Regions from separate parts of the Bacillus sp. JZ39 genome, predicted to be linked through region 1. Evidence: riboswitches for the same ligand, from Rfam matches in the RefSeq annotation. Region 1 holds a riboswitch; the other holds the start of a gene.

The links. A riboswitch is a leader RNA that binds a small molecule or an ion and turns the genes downstream of it on or off. The one in region 1 is predicted to bind lysine.
Region 2: it holds a riboswitch for lysine, as region 1 does, so the genes downstream of both, M1D65_RS13855 (aspartate kinase) here and M1D65_RS16510 (amino acid permease) in region 1, are expected to answer to the same signal.

The regions. Positions count from the first base shown of each region.
Region 1 is NZ_CP096389.1:3,200,475-3,213,054, reverse strand. It holds gene yvgO (stress response protein YvgO) at 1-177, opposite strand, end outside; gene pgoN (glyoxal/methylglyoxal reductase) at 400-1,230, shown strand; gene modB (molybdate ABC transporter permease subunit) at 1,261-1,953, opposite strand; gene modA (molybdate ABC transporter substrate-binding protein) at 1,928-2,707, opposite strand; gene M1D65_RS16530 (substrate-binding domain-containing protein) at 2,818-3,744, shown strand; gene M1D65_RS16525 (LTA synthase family protein) at 3,772-5,625, opposite strand; gene M1D65_RS16520 (metal-dependent hydrolase) at 5,727-6,209, opposite strand; gene sspJ (small acid-soluble spore protein SspJ) at 6,376-6,516, shown strand; lysine riboswitch at 6,633-6,812, shown strand; gene M1D65_RS16510 (amino acid permease) at 6,916-8,325, shown strand; gene M1D65_RS16505 (iron-hydroxamate ABC transporter substrate-binding protein) at 8,529-9,476, opposite strand; gene M1D65_RS16500 (FecCD family ABC transporter permease) at 9,682-10,728, shown strand; gene M1D65_RS16495 (FecCD family ABC transporter permease) at 10,728-11,738, shown strand; gene M1D65_RS16490 (ABC transporter ATP-binding protein) at 11,754-12,563, shown strand.
Region 2 is NZ_CP096389.1:2,683,097-2,695,676, forward strand. It holds gene M1D65_RS13830 (acyl-CoA thioesterase) at 1-418, opposite strand, end outside; gene sdhB (succinate dehydrogenase iron-sulfur subunit) at 479-1,240, opposite strand; gene sdhA (succinate dehydrogenase flavoprotein subunit) at 1,243-3,003, opposite strand; gene sdhC (succinate dehydrogenase cytochrome B558) at 3,037-3,645, opposite strand; gene M1D65_RS13850 (YslB family protein) at 3,938-4,384, shown strand; gene M1D65_RS13855 (aspartate kinase) at 4,428-5,654, opposite strand; lysine riboswitch at 5,780-5,959, opposite strand; gene uvrC (excinuclease ABC subunit UvrC) at 6,024-7,796, opposite strand; gene trxA (thioredoxin) at 7,932-8,246, opposite strand; gene abfB (alpha-L-arabinofuranosidase AbfB) at 8,569-10,056, opposite strand; gene etfA (electron transfer flavoprotein subunit alpha) at 10,273-11,250, opposite strand; gene etfB (electron transfer flavoprotein subunit beta) at 11,286-12,059, opposite strand; gene M1D65_RS13885 (enoyl-CoA hydratase) at 12,074-12,580, opposite strand, start outside.

The DNA of each region.
Region 1 (12,580 bases):
GGCAATTCCAAGTACATCCAGGTTGACGTTTAAACCTACATCAGCGGCAGTTGTTCCAGCAGTAGTTGTCTGCGACATCTTCGGAGCAGGATTTTCTTCAGCGGAAGCAAAGGACAAAGGGGCAATTGTCAAAGCGGCACCAAGAGCAAGTGTCATTGGGATACGAATACGTTTCAAGTTGTTTCCTCCTTTGTTTTCATTTGGTTACACTACACGCATACCCTGCTCAATGTATTTGTAATCTCAATATTGTTAAAATAGGAAAAAAATAGTGTTTGAATTTGCCTGTGCTGTGAAAAAAGAAGCAAAAAGAGGGTCTTAAGCGTATTATTGGTATCGGCTGAGAGGAATGTGAGATAATATAGACGCTTATATTTCAGTGAAAGGGTGGATGTTCAAGTGCCAACAAGTTTAAAAGATACTGTAAAGTTACATAACGGAGTTGAAATGCCTTGGTTCGGTCTGGGTGTTTTTAAAGTAGAAAATGGTAATGAAGCGACTGAATCAGTGAAAGCGGCAATTAAAAATGGCTATCGCAGTATTGATACAGCAGCGATCTACAAAAATGAAGAAGGCGTTGGCATCGGAATTAAAGAATCCGGTGTGGCAAGAGAAGAGCTCTTCATCACATCAAAAGTGTGGAATGAAGATCAAGGCTACGAAACAACGCTTGCTGCCTTTGAAAAAAGCCTGGAAAGATTACAGCTTGATTACTTAGATTTATATTTGATCCATTGGCCTGGCAAAGATAAATATAAAGATACATGGCGCGCGCTTGAAAAGCTGTACAAAGATGGCAAAATTCGCGCGATCGGCGTCAGCAACTTCCAAGTTCATCATTTAGAAGAGCTGTTGAAAGATGCTGAAATCAAACCGATGGTGAACCAAGTTGAATTTCACCCTCGTTTGACGCAAAAAGAATTAAGAGATTACTGCAAAGCGCAAGGCATTCAGCTGGAAGCGTGGTCTCCGCTCATGCAGGGACAGCTTTTGGATAACGAAGTGCTGACACAGATTGCTGAAAAACACAATAAATCTGTGGCTCAAGTGATTTTGCGCTGGGATCTGCAGCATGAAGTTGTAACCATTCCAAAATCCATTAAAGAACACCGTATCATCGAAAACGCTGATATTTTTGATTTCGAATTGTCTCAAGAAGACATGGACAAAATTGACGCATTAAATAAAGATGAGCGTGTCGGCCCAAATCCTGATGAGCTTCTGTTTTAATCAAAAAACTCCCCGTTATGGGGAGTTTTTTTAGTGCGTTTTTTTCTGTTGAATGAAAAACAGCATCAAAAAGGAAATGACAACAATACAGACGACCCACGCCCAAGCAAGGGTATTGTTGCCGGAATCCAATGCGACATATATCGCCGTCGGCAGTGTTTGCGTAACACCGGGGATGTTTCCTGCAAACATGAGTGTTGCGCCAAATTCTCCGAGCGCCCGCGCAAGGCTGAGGATGCTTCCGGTCAGTAACGAAGGATAGGCAAGCGGGACGGAGATATGGATAAACACTTTCCATCTGCTAGCGCCGTCTACCATTGCCGCACCTTGTATATCGGGATCAATGTCAGCAAATCCGGTTTTGGCTGATTGATACATAAGCGGAAAGGCTACAACAGCCGAGGCGATCACAGCGGCCCACCAGGTGAAAATGACAGGCTGCTGGAAAATCCACTCGATGGCTTGTCCGATGAAGCTGTGCTTTCCGAAAATGACGATCAAAATAAAACCGACAACAGTAGGCGGAAGAACGAGCGGAAGCATAAAACATGTTTCGAGTGCCGTTTTTCCGAAAAATGATGCCCGTGACATCCATGCTCCAGCAAGTGTTCCGAGAATAATGACAACAATTCCGGCAACTGCCGCCACCTGAAAGGAAAGCGCAACGGGTGTGAAAAATTCTGAAGCGCTTATGCTACTAGGCAGTAAAGCCATATTTCTCAAATACTTTCATTGCTTCATCAGATTGCAGGTATTCGTAAAATTCCTTCGCTTCCTTACGGTGTTTTGTATCTTTTACGATTCCTAACGGATAGACAATTGGGCTGTGTGTATCTGCTTCTGCCTCGTCAATAATGTTGACCTTTTTCGAGACCAGGGCATCTGTTTTATAAACAATACCTGCGTCTACATTGCCGGTTTCAACATAAGAAAGAACTTGGCGAACGTCTTTTCCATACACAATTTTATCCTTCACTTTTTCCCATAAAGACAGCTTTGTCAGTGATTCTTTCCCATAAGCTCCTGCCGGTACGGATTCCGGAGTGCCAAGGGCGATTTTTTCTGATTCAGCCAGATTGCTGAAGCTTGTCACAGGTGAATCTCCGTTTTTCGGTACGACCAGCACAATTTCATTACCGACTAAATCAGTGCTGTCTTTTTTTGCGATATCTCCATCATCCACCAGCTTTTTAAATTTATCCTCAGCAGCTGAGAAGAACAGATCTGCTCCTGCTCCTTGAGAAATCTGTTTTTGCAAGGCGCCGGATGAGCCATAGTTATCTTGGATGGTAATATTTTGATGCTCTTTTTCATAATTTTTTTGGATTTCCTCAAGTGCATCCTGCGCGCTGGCGGCAGCTGAGATGGTTAACGTTACTTTTTTCTCGCTGTCCGTTGAAGACTGGTTTGAAGAACAGCCTGCTGCAAGGAGAAAAGCAGTTAAGGCTGCGATGAAAATAGAATACTTCTTAAACATGATTGCACCCCTTATCATTAGATATAACTAATTATAACTGATTATGTTTGGTTTATGTGGGTTTTTTTACATTCGGCGAAAAGGTATAATAAAATAGGAGAGTGATGATGATGAATGAAACCTCTTCCTATACGATAGAAGAAGTTGCAGGTCTGCTGAAGGTATCAAAGCTGACCGTTTATGATTTGATTAAAAAAGGCGTGCTGCCTGCTTATCGTGTCGGAAGGCAGATGCGTGTGGATGAAGAAGATTTAAAGCAATATAAAACGAATATGAGAATGTCTCAGCCCATCGCTGCAACAGAAGCGCCGAAACAGGTGCAGGAGGCTGAGCCGGACGGCAGACGGAATGTCATGATCAGCGGACAGGACATTTCGATGGATCTTCTCAGCAAGCATTTGGAGAATGCCATTCAGGAGACGCCGCTCCGTAAATACAAAGGAAGCTTAAACAGCCTGATTGATATGTATCAAGGCAAGTGTGACATTGTCAGCCTCCATTTGTACGATGCTGAAACGGACCAGTATAACGCTCCTTATGTAAAACGGATTTTGACAGGTGAACCGTTTTGTCTCATCAATGTCGTTCTCCGCAAAGCAGGACTGTATGTGAAAAAAGGGAATCCGAAAAACATTCAAGGCTGGAAAGACTTGAAAAGAGCCGATATCCGGATCATCAACAGGGAAAAGGGTTCTGGCGCAAGGGTGCTCCTTGATGAACAGCTTGGCTTGCTTGGTGTGAATCCAGCTGATGTAGTGGGATATAGCGATATCGTGACTGATCATTACGCTGCCGCTTCACAAGTTTCAAGCGGACAGGCTGACGCGGGAATCGGGGCGCAGCACGCGGCACATATGGGCAGTGTTGATTTTATCCCGCTCATCGACGAACAATATGATATCGTTGTTTTGAAAAAACATGAGCAGCTGCTGAAAGCCGTGAAGGAGATTTTGAATTCTGAGGAATACAAGGCGAATTTGTCTCATTTAAACGGCTATGAAACGAAGCTGACTGGCAAGGTGATGTTGGAAACGTAAAAAATCCCTCTTGATAGAGGGATTTTTTTATTCGGAAAACCTGAGCAGGTCACCATTTAAAATTTTATCAGAGAGAGAAAGTTCTTCGTTTGCTTTCTCCTTGTAATGGAGGCACGCATCCTGATCTTCCAGCACTTTACCTGTTTTTTGGCTATAGCACGTGTTCTTTGTGTATATATAATCGTTCGTAATAAAGCTGCCGTTTCGCAGAACGGCGAATGGGGTGCGGTCGCTGGACAGTAAATCATTGCCGAATTGGATATCGCCTTTTGTCTCAACGCCGAGCAAATGCATCAGCGTCGGCCTGACGTCGACCTGTCCCCCGGCATCAGGGATGGTTTCCGGCTTTTGATCGGTGATTCCCGGGATATGTATGATAAACGGCACCCGCTGGAGCTGAACGTTGTCATATGGTGTGATTTCGTCTTTCCCTAAAAACTCAGCCATTGCCTCGTTATGGGCTTCAGAAATGCCGTAATGATCTCCCATAAATACGATCATCGAATTTTCGTATAAGCCTTCGTCCTTCAGTTTTTTGATAAAATGCTTCAATGCCTCATCCTCATAGCGAACCGTGGTCACATAGCGGTTTAACAGATCACTGCTTGAGTCGAATTCATCTATCAGCTGATCCTTTTCATCAATCTCAAACGGAAAATGATTCGTTAACGTGATAAAACTGCTGTAGAACGGCTGCGGCAGGCTTTTCAGCTTTTCGGCGGACTGCTCTAAAAATTCTTTGTCTTTTAAGCCCCAGCTTGTCGATGTCCCGGGAGTGACATGAAAATCATCAACATCAAAAAAGCGGTCAATGCCAAATGTATCGTACATGACATCTCTGTTCCAAAATGTTTTATGGTTAGCATGAAAGACGGCTGAATAATAATCGTGCTGCTTCAGCGATTTATACATCGTATGAAATTGATGGTCGCTTTTCGTGAAAAAGACGGCGCCGCTAAGGGAAGGATACAGTGAGTTAGCGACGATAAATTCTGAATCTGATGTTTTGCCTTGTTCTGTTTGCTGATAGAAATGATCAAAGGAATAGCTTTTTTTAATGAGATCATTCATAAATGGGGTAATTTCTTTTCCATTTACTTTTTCATTCAGAACAAAGCTTTGGGTCGATTCAAGTGTTACAAAGATGACATTGCGCCCCTTTGCAAGACCGAATTTGCTTTGATCAGGCTTGCTGTAATCAGCCTCTGTGTAGTTTTTAATGGCAGTTATACTGTCTTCATCGGCAAAAGCTTTCGCGCTGATATTAACAGTCTGAGAAATTGTATCGTAAATATGGAACTGAAACAGACCGATGCTTTTGACTAGCATTTCCCGGTCAAAAGAATGTGCCAAAAGCTTCGGCTGCTGTACTTCTGCAAGTGCCAGTGTGCATAAAAGCATGCCGCAGGAAGCTGCATAGTACCGTTTGATCGTGCGGGGAGCGGCTTTTGTCTGTGGGTGTTTGGTTTTTCTGGCGAACAGCAGCAGACAAACCAAATCCACAAACAGGGCGATAAACAGAGGATGGAACAATTCTTTTACACTGCTTCCCATATCGCTCATGTTGCTCGCCTGAAATAAAACCGGAATGGTAATAAAATCGATATAAAAGCCGTAAAAAATCGTATTAGAGATCAAGATAACAGTCAGAACCAAATTGGCAATCAGCAAAAAAGCCCGCTGCTTGTTTCCTTTCAGAAGCAGGCCGATCCCGAATAAAGGAAGAATAAAGCTGAGCGGGTTGACCAGCAGCATTAGCTCCTCCAACAGAGTATCGATTTGCAAATCAAAGCCGAGTTTATATATCACATACGTTTTGATCCACATAAATAAGATCGAAAAACATAAAAACCGCTGATTGTGAAAAAAGGTTCCTTTCATCAATATGACTCCTCACGTTTTCTTGATCATCTGCATGAAATGCTTCTTAAGTAAAACCTACTAAAAACAGCCGGTTCAGACAAGTCTCAGCACTCATGTGTTTAAAACATGCGCCCATGAAACAGCATATAAAAGTAGTAACATGAAGCAAGGGTCAGGCCGGCTAGCACGAGCTGCTCAGAAAAACTGCCTGTCTTCATATATAATGGAAGCCGAACGCGGATCGTTGAAGGGAATAATAATTTGATTCCGTTCACCGTCCAAGCGTCAAGAATCAAGTGGCTCGCCATTCCGATCATCAGGCCGGCTGATATGTTTTTATCTGGAATGTATGTAGAAGTGATAAAAAACATGATGAGCATAAACAGCAAGCTGTGTGTAAATGTACGATGGCCAAAAACGGAGCTGACCACTTTCGATAAAATAGGAAATTTTCTCCCGATTTTGCTTTGTGTGTGGCAGATATCGGGTATTAATGCTCCAACCGCGCCTGATGCAGCCATAAGCACTGGATCAAATCCATAATAATAAGCCGCTGCCGTACAAGAAGCGATGCCTCCCATGATGTGTGTTTTTCCTGTCATTTGCCGCTTCTCCTTTTATCTTTTGCAAAAAATCTCTGAATTACAAATATATCAAGAGAATGTATGTTTGATCAACAGGACTTTGGACGATAAAAAATATCCCGCATAATTTTTCAGGAAAGAGGTATCTTAAACATGTACCTATTTTTTAAAAGAGGTGATACGAATGGGTTTCTTTAATAAAGATAAAGGAAAACGTTCCGAAAAAGAAAAAAACGTAATCCAAGGAGCTCTTGAAGATGCTGGTTCAGCTCTAAAAGATGATCCGCTTCAAGAAGCTGTGCAAAAAAAGAAAAATAATCGATAACCACATGCGGATAGAGCTTGGCTCTATCCGTATTTTCCATCTGTTCCCTTTGACAGATCATCCTTTCTTTGATAACCTTCTGGGAGTAACTGAATAATTAAATCCTCACTCTTTCTCAGTGAGGTAGAGGTTGCGCGGATGATAAGTCACACATGCCAGGCTGACAGGAGCTGTTAAACATGTGTAAAAGGCATCAGCGCCGAAGTGTGGAGAAAGCCGATCCTTCTCTATGCTGGGACTGTATCTGAATAAGTGCAGGACTGCCGCGTGCTTTTTCGCGGAGGGCTATCCGGAGATCAAGGGTGTGTGTTTCTTTAAGCATGGACTTTTGTTCAGGCTTTTTTTGCGTTTATATGATCTCGGGGTCTGGTCCGTACAAAGAATCATGGAGGTACTGGAATGGAACAGACAAAAAAATGGGGTTTTTGGTTATTAACGGCGTTTGTCGTTGGAAATATGGTTGGATCAGGAATTTTCTCCTTGCCGAGCTCGCTTGCTTCAATTGCGAGTCCGTTTGGAGCTACGTCCGCCTGGCTTTTGACAGGTGCCGGCGTGCTGATGATTGCACTTGTGTTCGGACACTTGTCCATTCGCAAGCCTGAACTGACAGCGGGACCGCAAAGTTATGCAAGAGCGCTGTTTTCTGACCCGAAAAAAGGCAACGCTGCCGGTTTCACAATGGTGTGGGGCTACTGGGTGGCGAGCTGGATCAGTAACGTGGCGATCATCACAAGTCTCGCCGGTTACTTGACTTCGTTCTTCCCGATCTTGGTTGATAAACGTGAGATGTTTTCGATCGGCGGGCAAGAGGTGACACTCGGCCAATTACTGACGTTTGCCGTATGTACGATCTTGTTATGGGGAACGCACGCGATTCTTGTTGCCAGCATTAACGGCGCAAGTAAATTAAACTTTGTCACAACGCTTTCTAAAGTATTAGGTTTTGTCTTCTTTATCGTTGCTGGTTTATTTGTGTTTCAAACGACATTATTCGGTCATTTTTATTTCCCGGTTCAAGGAGAAAACGGCACAAGCATTGGAATTGGCGGCCAGGTTCATAACGCCGCGATTTCTACACTGTGGGCGTTTGTCGGAATTGAATCCGCGGTGATCCTGTCCGGCCGTGCGCGCTCTCAGCGTGATGTGAAACGTGCGACAATTACCGGCTTGCTGATTGCCTTGAGCATATATATTATTGTGACTTTAATTACGATGGGTGTTCTGCCGCATGATAAGCTTGTCGGCTCTGAAAAACCATTTGTTGATGTACTCTATGCGATTGTTGGAAACGCGGGAAGCGTGATTATGGCGCTTTTGGCTATCCTTTGTTTATTCGGAACGATGCTCGGCTGGATTTTGCTTGGCTCTGAGGTGCCATACCAAGCAGCTAAAGCGGGAGATTTCCCGGCATTTTTTGCAAAAACGAATAAAAAGGGAAGTCCGGTCATTGCACTCATTATTACAAACGTCATGTCACAGGTCTTCATTTTCTCGGTTATTTCCCGGACAATAAGTGACGCATTTACATTTTTAACGACAGCGGCTACACTCGCATATTTAATTCCGTATCTAGTATCTGCAATCTACAGCTTGAAGGTAGTCATCAAAGGTGAAACGTATGACCAGCTGAAAGGCTCCCGTGTAAGAGACGGATTGATCGCGATACTGGCGTGTGCATACTCCGTGTTTGTTATCGTAACAGGCACAGCAGATTTAACGACATTTATCCTCGGCATCGGTTTATTCTTTGTCGGCTTAATCGTTTATCCATTTGTGAGTAAAAAGTTCCAGAAAGAAAAACATGCATAATGAAAAGACACCTGATTTGCTCAGGTGTCTTTTTTTATAAAAAACGAATTTCTACTGATCGTTAACATAGTTGACAGGAAAGCTGGATTCAAAAAATTAAGGGGCAATCCAATATGCAACTTCCTGTGATTTGGCAAGAAAATATCCGATCAAATTGAACGATCCTTATAAATGAGACAGCCGCGGGCAGGCGGCTCTTTTGTTTATTTAGTCAAGCTTTCGGTAATAAACTTCAGTTGTCCTTCTAATGAAATCGGGTCAGAGAAATAGAAACCGATCGGATCCATCTTGTAGATATGCCCATTTTTAACGGCGCTAAGGTTTTTCCAAATGGAGCTGTCAAATACCCCGCCATCGTCACCGCCAGATTGCCATGGGCCTGCGAAAATATAATCTCCGGCGAAGTCAGGGAGCTTCTCTAATGAAATACTTGTATATCCAGGCCCCTGGTCAATGGCTTTTTCTTTTGTCAGCTTGGTCGCCTGCAGGCCGAGGTCTTTGTAAATGATGCTTCCGCCTCTTCCAAAGTCTTTACCGAATACGTAAATGTCTTTTCCGTTCGTTTGCATAATGGAAATGGTTTTGTCACCGACCGCTTTTTTGATTTTTGTTTTAGCGGCCGCAACTTTTTTATCCCACTTGGCCAGCCATTTTTCAGCTTTATCTTCAGTTCCCGTCATTTTTGCAAATTCTTTCAGTTGTTCGATGTTGTCGAGCTTATCGTATTTTACTGCGACAGTCGGCGCAATTTTTTCAAGCTTTTTAATATCAGCGCCCTGTGTTGTCCAGACGATAATCAGATCAGGGTTCAAATCAATGACCTTTTCAACCGAAGTGCCGTCTCCGATGTTTTCAACGCCATCGGTTTTTCCTTTGTAGTAAGGGTTTTTAAATACATTCTCAGGCGCACCGACAACGTTGATGCCGAGTGTTTTGAAGTAGCCGTAATAGCCGTCTGCCATGACAACCACCCGTTTAGGATGCTTCGGGATTTTTACATTTCCGTTTTCAGCCTTGTATGTAAAGGTTTCTGCGCCTTTTGAATCAGAGGCAGAACCTTTGCTTTCTGAGTTATTCCCGCAGGCTGCCAGCGCTGCAATCAATAACAGGGCAAAAAACGCGGCTCCGAGTTTCTTGTATATATGGGTCATATCTCATACCTTCTTTCTAAAAGATAGATGAAAAAGAGAATCATTATCATCTGTGATTATACCACTGCAAGTGCCGGTTGACACGATATTTTTGCAAATGCATTTTCATTTTTGTTCAAAACACTCTATTAAATCAGCTGAAAAAAGTGATATACTGAAACAGCAATTGATAATCATTATCAGTAACAGAAAGGAAGTACGGCAGTTGAGTCAACATAAAAATATACAGACTGCATCAGAAGAAATCCAATGGACGTCAAGGACATATGGCGCGGTCATCGTCCTTATTGCAGGTCTATGCCTGCTTTGCCTTGGCGCATTTTTATCCATATCCCTCGGTGCAGCGGATATTCATTTGCGCACTGTATGGGACGCCATTTTTCATTATCAGCCGACAAAGACATCTCATCAAATTATACATGATCTTCGGCTGCCGAGAACGGCGGCTGCCGCGCTTGTAGGCGCATTGTTGGCAGTGTCGGGAGCAATCATGCAGGGGATGACGAGAAACCCATTGGCAGAGCCTTCGATTATGGGTGTGACATCAGGCTCTGCGTTTGCGGTTTCGATTGCGTTTGCCTTTTTTCCCGGGCTTTCTGCAATGGGGCTTGTGCTATGGTCCTTTGCGGGAGCGGGGCTGGGGGCATCGACGGTAATGGGCATCGGCATGTTTTCAAGGGGCGGACTTACGCCTGTAAAGCTTGCTCTGGCGGGTACGGCAGTTACTTATTTCTTTACCGGCATTTCAACTGCCATTGCAATCCGCTTTGATGTCGCTCAGGATATCAGCTTTTGGTACGCAGGCGGGGTAGCGGGTGTGAAATGGCCGGGGGTCCAGCTTTTGCTTATTGCAGGGACTGTCGGTTTAACGCTCGCGTTTTTCATCGCCCGGTCTGTTACAGTGTTAAGTCTCGGTGACGATCTGGCAAAAGGGCTTGGACAATATACATCAGCGGTGAAACTGGTTGGCATGCTTATTGTAGTAATTCTGACCGGAGCTGCGGTTTCCATTGCCGGCACCATTGCATTTATCGGGCTGATCATTCCGCATATTACCCGTTTTTTGGTCGGTGTGGATTATCGGTGGATCATTCCTTGCTCGGCGGTGCTCGGTGCTGTTTTGCTTGTTTTTGCTGACATAGCGGCCAGACTCGTAAATGCGCCCTTTGAAACGCCTGTCGGCGCGCTGACTTCTCTTATCGGCGTTCCCTTTTTCTTTTATTTGGCACGTCGTGAAAGGAAAGGGCTGTAATGAAAACAAAAACAAACAAACCGCTCGTTGTAATGGCTGTGACCTTTTTGCTTATCGTGGTGGTCTTTTTTATCAGTCTCAATTTGGGCGTTATCAAAATTGCACCGCTTAAAACGCTTCAGGTCTTTTTCGGCCAAGGAACGGCGCGTGATGAACTTGTCTTATTTGAGTTCAGGCTGCCCAGGATCATCCTTTCTTTGCTTGTTGGAGCAGGGATCTCCGTAGCTGGAGCCATTTTGCAAAGCGTGTCTCAAAATGAACTTGCCGAGCCTGGTATTCTCGGAATTAACGCCGGCGGTTCACTTGCTGTAGTGCTTTTTATATACTTTTTTCAAGGGTCAGCTTCAGATCTCAGCTTTTTCGGAACATTTATGCTGCCGTTCAGTGCTTTGGCAGGAGCAATCCTCGCTGCGTTTCTCATTTATATTCTGGCATGGAAAAAAGGCGTGACACCGATTCGGCTGATTTTAGTCGGCATAGGGGTGAATGCCGGATTCAACGCCCTGTTGCTGATTTTTCAGCTCAAGATGGACCCTCATGATTTTATGCAAGCCGCGGTTTGGATATCCGGCTCAATATGGGGGGCGAACTGGAATATGATCTGGGCGATTCTCCCTTGGATTGTGATCTTGCTTCTGTTTACTTTATATAAGGCACGCTATTTGAACATTATGCAGCTCGGAGACCAATTGGCGACCGGACTGGGCACCGCTGTTGAAAAGGAAAGACGGATTCTTCTTCTGGCAGCGGTCACTCTTGCCGCTTCATGCGTGGCAGTTGCGGGGGGCATTGCGTTTCTCGGATTGATCGCGCCGCATGTGGCTAGAAGGCTGACCGGTCCACGTCACCAGACGCTGATACCGGTCTCCGCCTTCATCGGCTCATTCCTGTTTTTGCTTGCTGATACGCTGGCGAGAAATGTATTGGCACCATCAGAAATTCCGGTCGGACTTGTCATTTCCGTGCTAGGTGCGCCTTACTTTATTTATTTATTGATGAAAGCGAATTAGAGGAGGGGGCCGAATATGAATTCATTATCAACGGAACAGCTTGGAATCGGTTATGGCGACAGGGTGATTGTAGAGGATTTAAATATATCGATTCCTAAAGGGAAAATTACCACCTTAATTGGCCCGAACGGCTGCGGGAAATCAACGATTTTAAAAACAATGTCCAGAATTATGCGTTCACATGCAGGTGCCGTCTATTTAAACGGCAAAGCGATTCATAAAATGTCTACAAAGGACATTGCGAAAGATATGGCGATTCTTCCACAGACACCTGAAGCGCCGAGCGGCCTAACAGTGCACGAATTGGTGTCGTACGGCAGGTTTCCGCATCAATCAGGATTCGGCAGATTAAATGACGAAGACCGCCGGATTATAAAATGGGCGCTTGAAGAAACAGGCATGGCTGAATATGCTGAACGGCCGATTGAGGCATTGTCAGGCGGACAGCGTCAACGCGTGTGGATTGCCATGGCGCTTGCGCAAGGTACGGAACTGCTTCTGCTGGATGAACCTACAACGTATCTTGATCTTGCACATCAGCTTGAAATTCTGCAGCTGCTTGACAGACTCAACAAAGAGCAAGGGCGGACGATTTTAATGGTCATTCATGATCTTAACCATGCAGCTCGTTTTTCTCATTATATGATCGCGCTCAAAAAAGGCACGGTCATCAAGGAAGGAACTGCACTGGAGGTCATGACACCGGACATTTTGAAGCAGGTATTTCAGATTGATGCCGAAATCGTGACTGATCCCCGTACAAATAAACCTGTATGCTTGACCTATGACTTGATTAAAAATGAAAAAGAGCTAGTTACTGTATGAAAAAATCCCGGTTTGAA
Region 2 (12,580 bases), 520 kb from region 1:
TCTCCTCATCTGTCCAGCTGACAGCTTTGCCGCTTTCCTTTGAGACTTGAACCATCACGACTGCCCCGGTGAAGCAGGGTTCGCCTTCGAGGTTCTCTCCGAGATAGTGCAAGGTAAGAGATGAACTGCCGACTGCGCTTGTTTTCACATAGATGCGCAACTCTTCATAAGGCATGACTTGGCGCAAATAATCGCATTGCTGGCTTGCCACGACGGTCATGGTCTGTTTGTTTTCACTCATCATATTCAGCTGTTTAAAATAAGAAATCCGCGCCTCCTCAAAATATATAAAAGGGGTTACATTATTCATATGCCCAAACATGTCTGTCTCGGAAAATCTTACGGATACCTTATTGAAAAAAGAAAAGGATGTTTTCCATTCTTGAAACGGCATATCAATATAAGCGGGAAGCTTCATCTTTTTTCATCTCCTTATTGTTTAAAAAAACCTCTCCCATGCGGAAGAGGTTTTTTCTTCTTATACTCTGTCGCTTCCGAAGAAATTGCGGAACGCTTGTAAGTTTGTATCTCTATTCAAGGCTGCAATCGAAGTGGTAAGCGGAATCCCCTTCGGACAGGATTGAACACAGTTTTGCGAGTTACCGCAATCTTGAAGGCCGCCTTCATCCATTAATGCTTCTAATCGTTCAGATTTATTCATGGCGCCTGTCGGATGCGCGTTAAACAGGCGGACTTGCGACATCGGTGCAGGCCCCATGAACTTCGATTTGCTGTTCACATTCGGGCAAGCTTCAAGGCAGACGCCGCATGTCATGCATTTTGATAATTCATATGCCCATTGACGGCGTTTTTCCGGCATTCTCGGCCCCGGTCCTAAATCGTACGTACCGTCAATCGGTATCCACGCTTTAACTTTTTTCAATGAATCAAACATTCTGCTGCGATCAACCTGCAAATCACGAACGACTGGGAATGTTTTCATTGGTTTTAAACGGATCGGCTGTTCAAGCTGGTCGATAAGCGCCGTGCAAGATTGGCGGGGTTTTCCGTTTATGACCATTGAACATGCGCCGCATACTTCCTCAAGACAGTTCATATCCCATGTGACAGGGGTTGTCTTCTCACCTTTGACATTAACCGGATTCCGGCGGATTTCCATCAGAGCGGAAATGACGTTCAGATTCGGGCGGTATGGAATCTCAAATTCTTCATCGTAAGGCGTGCTGTCGGCTGTATCTTGACGTGTGATAATAAATCGTATGGTTTTTTGTTCACTCATGATTATTTCGCCACCTTCTTCTTCGAGTAATCCCGTTTCCGAGGCGTTATCAGTGATACATCGACATCCTGATACTCAAATTCCGGCGCTTCATACGGGCTTACATGTTTAGCCATTGTTGTTTTGAGCCATTCATCATCATTACGTTCAGGATAATCCGGTTTATAATGGGCGCCCCGGCTTTCATTACGGTTGTATGCGCCAAGGGTAATCACCCTAGCAAGCTGAAGCATGTTTGAGAACTGGCGTGTGAACATCGCTCCCTGGTTGCTCCATTTTGTCGTATCATTGATGTTGATCTTTTTGAAGCGCTCCATTAACTCCTGAATTTTGTCATCCGTTTTCAAAAGCTTGTCATTATGGCGGACAACCGTTACGTTCGCCGTCATCCACTCACCGAGCTCTTTGTGAAGAACATAGGCATTTTCGGTTCCGTCCATACTCATAATATCAGCCCATTTTTCTTCTTCTTTCTTAACGTGAGCGTCGAATAATGATGAAGACATGTCTTCCGCTGAAGATTCTAAGCCGTTTACATATTTCACCGCATTCGGTCCGGCCACCATGCCTCCGTAAATCGCAGACAGCAAGGAGTTCGCTCCCAAGCGGTTGCCGCCGTGCATAGAATAATCACATTCCCCAGCCGCAAACAGTCCAGGGATGTTTGTCATTTGATCGTAATCCACCCATAAACCGCCCATAGAATAATGGACCGCAGGGAAGATTTTCATTGGAAGCTTACGCGGGTCGTCTCCCATGAATTTCTCATAAATCTCAATGATGCCGCCAAGCTTAATATCAAGCTCTTTCGGATCTTTATGAGACAGATCGAGATATACCATGTTTTCACCGTTAATGCCGAGCTTCTGGTTCACACACACATCAAATATTTCGCGTGTCGCAATATCACGCGGCACCAGGTTTCCGTATGCCGGATATTTTTCCTCCAGGAAATACCATGGTTTGCCGTCTTTATATGTCCACACGCGACCGCCTTCACCACGCGCTGATTCACTCATCAGTCTTAATTTGTCATCGCCCGGTATGGCTGTCGGATGGATTTGAATGAATTCTCCGTTTGCATAATACGCTCCCTGCTGATAAACGATTGAAGCAGCAGATCCTGTATTAATCATGGAGTTCGTTGATTTTCCAAAGATGATTCCCGGTCCGCCCGTCGCCATAATGACAGCGTCTGAACGGAAGGATTCAATTTGCATGTTTGTCAGGTTTTGTGCAACAATTCCACGGCAGGTTCTGTCATCATCTAAAACAGCGCCAAGGAATTCCCAGCCTTCGTATTTTGTGACCAGACCCGCAACTTCGTATCTGCGCACTTGCTCGTCCAGTGCATAAAGCAGCTGCTGTCCCGTCGTCGCACCCGCATAAGCCGTTCTGTGATGCTGTGTACCCCCGAATCGACGGAAATCAAGCAGGCCTTCAGGCGTCCGGTTAAACATGACGCCCATCCGGTCTAATAAGTGGATGATCGAAGGCGCCGCTTCACACATCGCCTTGACCGGCGGCTGGTTGGCAAGAAAGTCTCCCCCGTATACCGTGTCATCAAAATGTTCCCACGGAGAGTCACCTTCCCCTTTTGTATTGACCGCTCCATTTATGCCGCCTTGCGCACAAACTGAATGAGAACGTTTGACAGGAACGATGGAAAACAATTTAACCGCCATTCCTGATTCCGCTGCTTTAATTGTCGCCATGAGGCCGGCAAGACCCCCGCCGACTACGATAATGCTTGATTGACTCATGATAGCCCCTCTCCCTCTAGTAATCTAGTACTCTTAAACAAATGCGAAAATCGCTTTTAAGCCTACGTATGACAGTGCAACAAAAATAATCAGCGTAACGTATGTCGAAATTCTTTGAGAACGAGGCGTTACCGTGATGCCCCATGTAACAGCGAAAGACCATAAACCGTTCGAGAAGTGGAAAATTGTTGATAAAACACCGACAATGTAAAAACCAAGCATAGCCGGAGAGCTCAAAATATTCGCCATCATGTCGAAATTGACCTCAGCACCCATTTGCGCGGCAATGCGGGTTTCCCACACGTGCCAGCTGACGAAAATGAGGGTGATGATACCGGTTACACGCTGCAGGACGAATAGCCAGTTTCTCATGTAGCTGTATTGACCTGCGTTATTTTTCGCAGTAAACGCTATGTACACACCATAAACTGCATGATAAATTAATGGTAAGAAGATAATAAAAATTTCCAAGGCATACCTGAAAGGCAGACTATCCATAAAATGAGCAGCGCTATTGAATGCTTCAGCGCCCCTTGCGGCAAACTGGTTGACGACTAAATGCTGAATAAGAAAGATGCCGACCGGTATGACGCCAAGCAAGGAATGCAATCTTCGAAAATAAAACTCTCTGTTCCCAGACATTACTTTACCCCCTGTTTGATAAGTGCGAAATGTGCTAAATCTCTTCCCCCACTTCTTTCAATTGTAAGCACTTTATTAAGATTTATTGACAATTTCATTTTACTCCTCCCTCAAAAGGGCGTCAAGAAAACGCGTACATAAATTATAATTTTCCGAATTGATTAGTTGATTGAAAAATTTTATTTTATCAATATATATTTCTTGCTTAATTTTTCATAAGAATTACAGGATCATTCTGTAATCCTCCCCCCTGTTTGAGCTATAATATACGCAGGAGAGAGGGGAGACAGATATGAAGTCTAAATTTGAAGCATCTATTGACAACCTAAAAGAAATTGAAATGAACGCCTATGCCTACGAACTAATACGAGAGATCGTTCTCCCAGATATGCTTGGCCAAGATTACTCTTCCATGATGTATTGGGCAGGAAAACATCTCGCCCGTAAGTTTCCTCTTGAATCATGGGAGGAGTTTCCGGCCTTCTTTGAAGAAGCGGGCTGGGGAACCCTCACCAACGTAAGCGCTAAAAAACAGGAGCTTGAATTTGAACTTGAAGGGCCGATCATTTCCAACCGGCTTAAACATCAGAAAGAACCATGCTTTCAGCTGGAGGCTGGTTTTATCGCTGAACAAATTCAATTGATGAATGATCAGATTGCCGAATCATATGAACAAGTGAAAAAGAGAGCCGATAAAGTGGTTCTGACTGTGAAATGGGATATGAAAGACCCAGTGTAATCAAAAAGGCGGTGACTGCATAGTCCCGCCTTTTTGATTGTCATTACACAGCTGAAGGGTGTTTTGAAAGCTCAAATGCATCGTGAAGCGACTCGACTGCTTTCACCATGTCATTTTCGCTTACGACTGTTGACACTTTGATTTCAGATGTGCTGACCATTTTGATTAAAATATTTTTTTGCGCCAGTACAGCAAACATTTCAGCCGCTACACCAGGATTTGAGACCATGCCGGATCCAACAATGGATACTTTAGCCAATTTGCTTTCTGTCTCGATTTTCTCAAATTCCAGCGCGTCTTTATACTCTTCAAGCACTGCAACGGTTTGGTCTGCATCTTCTGTTTTGACAGAGAAGGAAATTCCAGTCTTGTCCTCGGCCTGCGTTTGGATAATGATATCCACATTTATGTTTCTTTTGGCAAGTGTCGTAAAAATAGTAGACAAAGTTGTCAGGCCGCTAGTCAGCCCGTAAATGGTTACTCTTGTGATTTGATCTTCAAATGCAATGCCTCTGACAATTAAATTCTGTTCCATGGATGATTCCTCCTCAATTAATGTTCCCGCTTCGGTTTCTGTACTTGAACGCACTTCTAACGGCACTTGGTAATTTTTCGCGAACTCAACTGCTCTCGGATGAAGAACACCGGCGCCTAAATTGGCAAGCTCAAGCATTTCATCGTATGAGATGCCCGCAAGTTTTCTCGCTGATTTCACATAGCGCGGATCGGTTGTAAACACGCCTGGCACGTCTGTGTATATGTCACATTTATCAGCTTTTAAAGCGGCAGCCAAAGCAACTGCTGTTGTATCTGAACCGCCCCGGCCCAATGTCGTAATTTCACAATCCTCTGTCATGCCTTGGAATCCTGCGACAATGACAATTTTTCCCTTTTCGAGCTGGTCTGCTAAAACCGATGTGTCGATATCTGTAATTCTGGCGTTTCCGTGAATGGCCTCTGTACGGATTCCCGCCTGCCAGCCAGTATAAGACACAGCGTCATAGCCTTTTTCCTGCAATGCCATTGAAAGGAGTGAAATCGTGACCTGCTCGCCTGTCGCCAGCAGCATATCCATTTCGCGTTTGCTGGGCTGGTCAGAAATAGCTTTTGCAAGGCTGACCAATTCGTCAGTGGATTTTCCCATTGCTGAAACGACGACAACGACTTGATGGCCTTTCTGTTTTTCTGCAATTGCGCGGTTTGCCGCATTTTGAATTTTTTCGACTGAGCCGACGGAAGTGCCTCCGAATTTTTGTACAATAAGACCCATGTATTACCACCCTTTACATTTTGGTTCGTGCGGGTGAGGAGAAAGAGCGCTTTGTCCACAATAAAAAAAGCAATGAGAGGAATACTCTCATTGCTTATCAATTAATCATCATAAATGATTATGAACAACGAGATAGCCCTCCAAGAAAATGATTTCTTGACAGCCTTACATTTATTCAATGCACGGCCAGCAAATAATACCGATGGGGTTTTATTTGCTTCGGCGACGCTCCCCTTTCAGCCTTTTTCACAGAATCCATCTTTCTCCAAAGGCATACTCTTGAAGTTCGCACCTCTATCTTCACCATATAACACGATCTAACTATGAAATTAGTTCACATTTTATCAGATCTTATTTAAAAGGACAACATTATTTTTGCAATTTGTCGTAAAGGAGCTGAGCCGCCGCTGCGGGAACACCGGCTTTTTTGATGTCCTCAAGGCTTGCTTCCTTCATTTTTTTAACGGAACCGAAATGCTTTAACAGCATTTTCTTTCTTTTCTCTCCGATACCCGGGATGTCGTCCAAAACGGATTGAAACGCGCTTTTTCCGCGGATTTGCCTGTGAAAACTGATTGCAAAACGGTGCACCTCGTCCTGGATGCGCTGCAGGAGGTAAAATTCCTGGCTGTTTCGTTCCAGATACACCACCTCCAGCGGCTCACCGATCAGTAAATTTGAGGTTCTGTGTTTTTCATCTTTCGCTAAACCGGCGATCGGGATATCCAAGCCGAGTTCATTTTCAATGACATCCCTTGCTGCGTTGATCTGCCCTTTTCCTCCGTCAATGATAATCAGATCGGGCAGCGGCAGATTCTCACGAAGCACTCTCGTATAGCGTCTTCTGACAACCTCTCTCATAGAACCGTAATCATCCGGCCCTGTAACGGTTTTGATTTTATATTTGCGGTATTCCTTTTTGTATGGTTTGCCGTCGATAAACACAATCATCGCGGAAACCGGGTTTGTCCCCTGTATGTTTGAGTTATCAAACGCTTCAATTCTGTGCGGCGTATAAATATTTAATGCCTCACCTAGTTTCTGCACAGCCCCGATTGAACGCTCCTCGTCGCGTTCGATTAAAGAGAATTTTTCTTTCAATGCGATTTTCGCATTTTTATGGGCAAGCATGAGCAGTTCTTTTTTCGGGCCTTTCTTCGGCTGGTGAACGTTTGTTTCCAGCAGCTGCTCGATCATGGATTGATCTACGCTGTCCGGAACTAAAATCTCCTTCGGAAGGAAGTGGTTGTTTTTTGAATAGAACTGCCCGATGAACGTGAGGAACTCTTCATCTGCTTCCTGATAAAGCGGGAACATGCTGACATCGCGTTCAATGAGCTTTCCTTGGCGGATGAAAAAGACCTGCACGCACATCCAGCCCTTATCGTACGCGTACGCGAATACATCACGGTCGACTAGATCGTTCATCGTCATTTTTTGTTTTTCCATCGTTGATTCAATATGGGCAATTTGGTCACGAAGCTCTTTTGCTCGTTCAAACTCAAGATTCTCAGCAGCTTCATGCATTTTCTCTTCAAGCTCTTTTTTGACCTCATTATAGCCGCCCCTTAAGAAACGTGTAATGCTTTCAACCAGCTCTCTGTTCGTCTCTTCGGAAATATCCTTTACACACGGAGCGAGGCATTGGCCCAGATGATAGTAAAGGCACACTCTGTCCGGGAGCTTGGAGCATTTTCTGAGAGGATACAGACGGTCGAGCAGTTTTTTTGTTTCCCTTGCTGCCTGTACATTCGGATACGGCCCGAAATAGCGCCCTTTGTCTTTTTTGACATTGCGGGTGACAATCAGCCTTGGGTGGCGTTCATGGGTGAGTTTTATGAAAGGATAGGTTTTGTCGTCTTTGAGCATGACGTTGTATTTCGGATCATGCTTTTTGATCAGATTCATTTCTAAAATAAGCGCTTCAAGATTGGAGGACGTCACGATATATTCAAAATCCTCGATTTCCGTCACAAGCCTTTGGGTTTTCGCGTCGTGAGAACCGGTGAAGTAGGAGCGCACTCTGTTTTTCAGCACTTTTGCTTTCCCTACGTAGATCACAGTCTGCTGCCGGTCCTTCATGAGATAACAACCCGGTTGATCAGGAAGGAGGGCGAGTTTTTCTTTCAGTTGTTTGTTCATATGTTACCCTTCCTTATGTTTAATCCTTTATTTCCAGTTTAACACGAACGTTTGTTTTTCTCTATGGTTCACAATTGGCGAATAAAAAAAGCGATCCCTCAATCGGAATCGCTCTGGCATGTAAGCAGCGGAAAATTAAAGATGTTTGTTTACAAGCTCTTGAAGCGCTTCTTTTGGTTTGAAGCCGACTGAAGTTTCAACTACTTCGCCGTCTTTTAACACAAGAAGAGTCGGGATGCTCATAACGCCGTATTTTCCGGCAGTTTCTTGGTTTTCGTCTACATCGATTTTTACGATTTTCAGTTTGTCTCCCATTTCTTGATCCAATTCTTCAAGAACAGGTGCAATCATTTTACAAGGTCCGCACCAAGGAGCCCAGAAGTCTGCCAGTACGACGCCTTCGCTTGTTTCAGCTGAGAAAGATTGATCAGTTGCTTTTACGATAGCCATTATTGAATTCCTCCAATGTGAAATGATGATTTTTAGTATAGCATCTCCCATTCGTTCACGCTATTTTAATGCTTACAAATTATTTTTTCCTGATCACAGCCGGTTTACTCATTTTTATATGGTTGAATGGGATATGCTCTTTTTTTAAAACACAAATCTGATAATGGCCCCGATCACTACAATTGCCCCAATAATCATTAAAATGGTACGAAGCATAAGATCACATCTCCTCTTCACTGTCATGTACTTTACCATGCCCTGCCGGAGCTGTTTCAAAACCTGAAAAAGAGCGCCGGCATGAAGCTCCGGCGCTCTTGCGTGATTAAGAATCAGCACGCAGCGTAAGTAAGACGACTGACATTGGCGGGAGTTTTACTTTCAGTTTGTTTTTGCTGAGCGTGTATTGCCTGAAGGATTCCGGTTTGACATGATGAGGATCGTCAAACGTGTTATGCGCATTCATTTTTTCTGCCGTAAGAATGACTCCGGAATGGTCCGCTGCCTTGTGTAGGCCTCTCAGCTCGATTTCCGCCTCCGCTTTGTTTTGGTGATCGATGTTGCAAATTGTGATATTGATATCGCCTTCAGCTTGTTTCGATGCTGAAATGCTGATTTGCGGAAGCGTTTCACCGTTCCATTCATAGTCGGCAGACATTGTCTCTGTGGCTAAAAGAGAAGCGTCCTGGTGCACCTTAAACATATTGAATACATGGTACGTCGGTGTCAAAAGCATCCGCTCTCCCTCAGTCAAAATCATCGCTTGAAGAACATTTACTGTTTGGGCGATGTTGGCCATTTGCACCCGGCGGCAATGCTGATGGAAAATGTGGAAATGAGAAGCCGCCACCAGTGCATCACGAATGGTGTTTTGCTGATATAAGAAACCGGGATTCGTGCCTGGCTCGGGATCAAACCACGTGCCCCATTCATCAATAATCAGCCCGACCCGCTGCTCCGGATCGTACCGGTCCATAATCGTGCCGTGTTTTTGAATCAATTCATCGATGTATTTGGCTTTTTTCATCGTAATAAACCATTCATCTTCCGTGAATTCTGTGGCTGATCCTTTGCCCTTCCAGAAATCCCCCGGAATCGTGTAATAATGAAGACTCAACCCGTCCATCAGGCCAGCGGCTTTTTTCATAAGCATGTCCGTCCAATTAAAATCATCCACATTTGCGCCGCCTGCAATTTTATAAATGTCATTCCCGCTGTAATTGCGGACATAAGTCTGAAAACGCCGGTACAGATCTGCGTAGTATTCGGGATGCATGTTGCCGCCGCAGCCCCAGTTTTCATTGCCCACGCCGAAATATTTCAGCTTCCAAGGTTCTTCTCTTCCATTTTGCTTTCTCCAGTCTGACATCGGCGTGCCTTCTTCAAATGTCATATACTCAATCCACTCCGCCATTTCCTGAACGGTTCCGCTTCCGACATTGCCGCAAATATATGGCTCGCATTCAAGCAGCTCGCAAAGCATCATAAATTCATGCGTTCCGAATTCATTTGATTCAATTGTACCGCCCCAGTGAGTGTTCAGCATTGTCTTACGGTCACCGACACCGTTTGCCCAATGGTATTCGTCCGCAAAACACCCGCCCGGCCACCTGAGGACAGGAATGTGCAGCTGTTTGAGCGCCTCCAGCACGTCCTTTCGTATCCCGTTGATATTGGGGATGTCTGAGTCCGTTCCGACCCAGATCCCCTCATAAATCCCTCTTCCTAAATGCTCGGCAAAATGACCGTATATATTTTTGTTAATGGTTCCTTTTACGATATCTGTTTGAATCACTGCTTGATGTTCAGACATGCCTCTGATCATTCCTTTCATACGGATATGAAAAGCACCACAGTCAAATATGTGATCTGTCTTTGCCTGAGGAGTCAGCATGAATGTAAGCGCTTTTAAAGTAACCATATTATATATGTTCGTACATGTCAACGACATTTTCTATTGTTTTTATATTTGTACGTATGTATTTATAAATATGAAAAAATCCCGAACTTTTAAAGTCCGGGATTTCCTTTATGAGTGTATATTCAATTGTTTGAATTCCTCAGTTAATAACGGGACAACTTCAAATAAATCACCGACGATGCCGTAATCCGCTATTTTAAAGATATCGGCTTCGGGGTCTTTATTGATGGCGACGATCACCTTGCTGTTTGACATGCCGGCCAAATGCTGGATGGCGCCGGAAATGCCGCATGCAATGTACAAATCCGGAGTGACGACTTTCCCGGTCTGCCCGATTTGGAGAGCATAATCGCAATAATCAGCGTCACATGCCCCGCGAGAAGCCCCGACTGCGGCCCCTAGCACCTCTGCAAGCTCCTGCAGCGGCTGAAATCCTTCCATGCTTTTGACTCCTCGGCCGCCCGCAACGATAATTTTCGCTTCGGAGAGATCAACACCGTCCGCCGTTTTTTTGACGACCTCTTGGATAACAGTGCGGAGGTCAGTAAGAGAAACATCAATGCTTTCGATGCTCCCCGACCTGCTGGTGTCTTTTTCTGAAGCTTGAATGTTATTGGGGCGAATTGTTGCAAAGATCATCGGATCGGTTGAAATGACACGTTCAAAAGCTTTCCCCGAGTAAATCGGCCGTGTGAACACAACATTTCCTCCGGTAACGCTTACATCTATAGCATCAGAAATTAAGCCTGTTTGCAGCCGGGCAGCAAGCTTCGGTGAAAGATCCTTGCCCATTGCCGTATGCCCGAAGATGACTGAATCAGGATTTTCTTGCTCGATAACACCTCTCATGACCTGGCTGTACCCGTCTGCCGTGTATGTTTTCAGCTTCGGGTCCTCAGCGGTAAGAACTTTATCTGCTCCGTAATGAATAAGCTCTTGTGCAATGCTTTGTACATTTTCACCGATGAGAACACCGATGACTTCCCCATCTCCTGAAATGGTTCTTCCTGCAGCTATTGCTTCAAAGGTGACATTCCGCAATTCCCCATCGCGTATTTCTCCAAGCACGATCACTTTTTTTCCCATTCTAACATCCCCCTGTTTCTTTGAATGTCCAAGCTTTAAATGACTTTAGCTTCGCTGCGGAGCAATGAAACAAGCTCTTTTGCCTGTTCAGCAGGCTCACCTTGGAGAAGCTTCCCGGCTTCTTTTTTCGGCGGCAGAAAACGTTCAATGGTTTTCAGCTTTGGTTCAGCATCCTCTTCGTCCAGGTCAAGATCATCAAGTTCAAGCTCTTCAAGCGGCTTTTTCTTAGCCTTCATAATTCCCGGAAGCGATGGATAGCGCGGCTCGTTTAAGCCCTGCTGAGCTGTGACAAGCAATGGGAGCGTCGTTTTGATTTTTTCAACATCCCCTTCGACGTCCCTTTCTGCTTCTGCATCAGTGCCGTTGATTTCGAGTTTGGTGATCGTAGTGATACACGGAATGTCCAGTAGCTCGGCAAGCCGAGGCGCCACTTGTCCTGATCCTCCGTCAATGGCAACATTTCCGCCGAGAATCAAATCAAACTCCTGATCCTTCATATAGTGGTATAAAACTTGAGAAATGGAATATTGGTCGGGTTCTTCAAGATCATCTTCTATGTTGATTAAAACAGCTTGGTCACAACCCATGGCAAGCGCCGTACGCAATTCTTTCTCCGCTTCTTCACCGCCGACCGTGACGGCGGTGATCGTGCCGCCATGCTTTTCCTTCAGCTGGATGGCTTCTTCTATCGCGTACTCATCATATGGATTAATGATCCATTCCGCTCCGTCATCCTGAATCTTTCCTGTTTCAATGACGATTTTTTCTTCTGTGTCAAACGTCCGTTTCATCAGTACAAATAGATTCATGATCATATCCCCTTTTATTCGCCTTTGAACTGAGGCTTTCTTTTTTCGAGAAATGCCTGGATGCCTTCCTTGGCGTCCTCTGACTCAAATGCTTCCCCAAATCGCTTTGCTTCAAGCTTTAAGCTGCCTTCATAGGAATAAACCTTGTTGGAATAAAGAAGCTCAAGCAAAGATGCCAGCGTTTGCGGGCTTTTCTCTGCAAACTTAGCGGCAAGTGCTTTTGCTTTTTCAATCACTTCTGCCTCATCTTTCGCTCCAATTGAGACAAGTCCGAGATCAAGCGCTTCTTTTCCGGATATCGGTTCTCCTGATCCGATGAGCTCTAATGCTTTGGCTGTACCGACATATCTCGGAAGGCGCTGTGTCCCCGCAAAACCTGGAATGATACCGAGATTAAGCTCCGGGAGCCCCAGCTTAGCATCTTCTGTTGCGATTCTGATATGACAGGCCATCGCAAGCTCCAGCCCGCCTCCGAGAGCAGCGCCGTGAATCGCTGCGATAATCGGTTTTGGAAAGCTTTC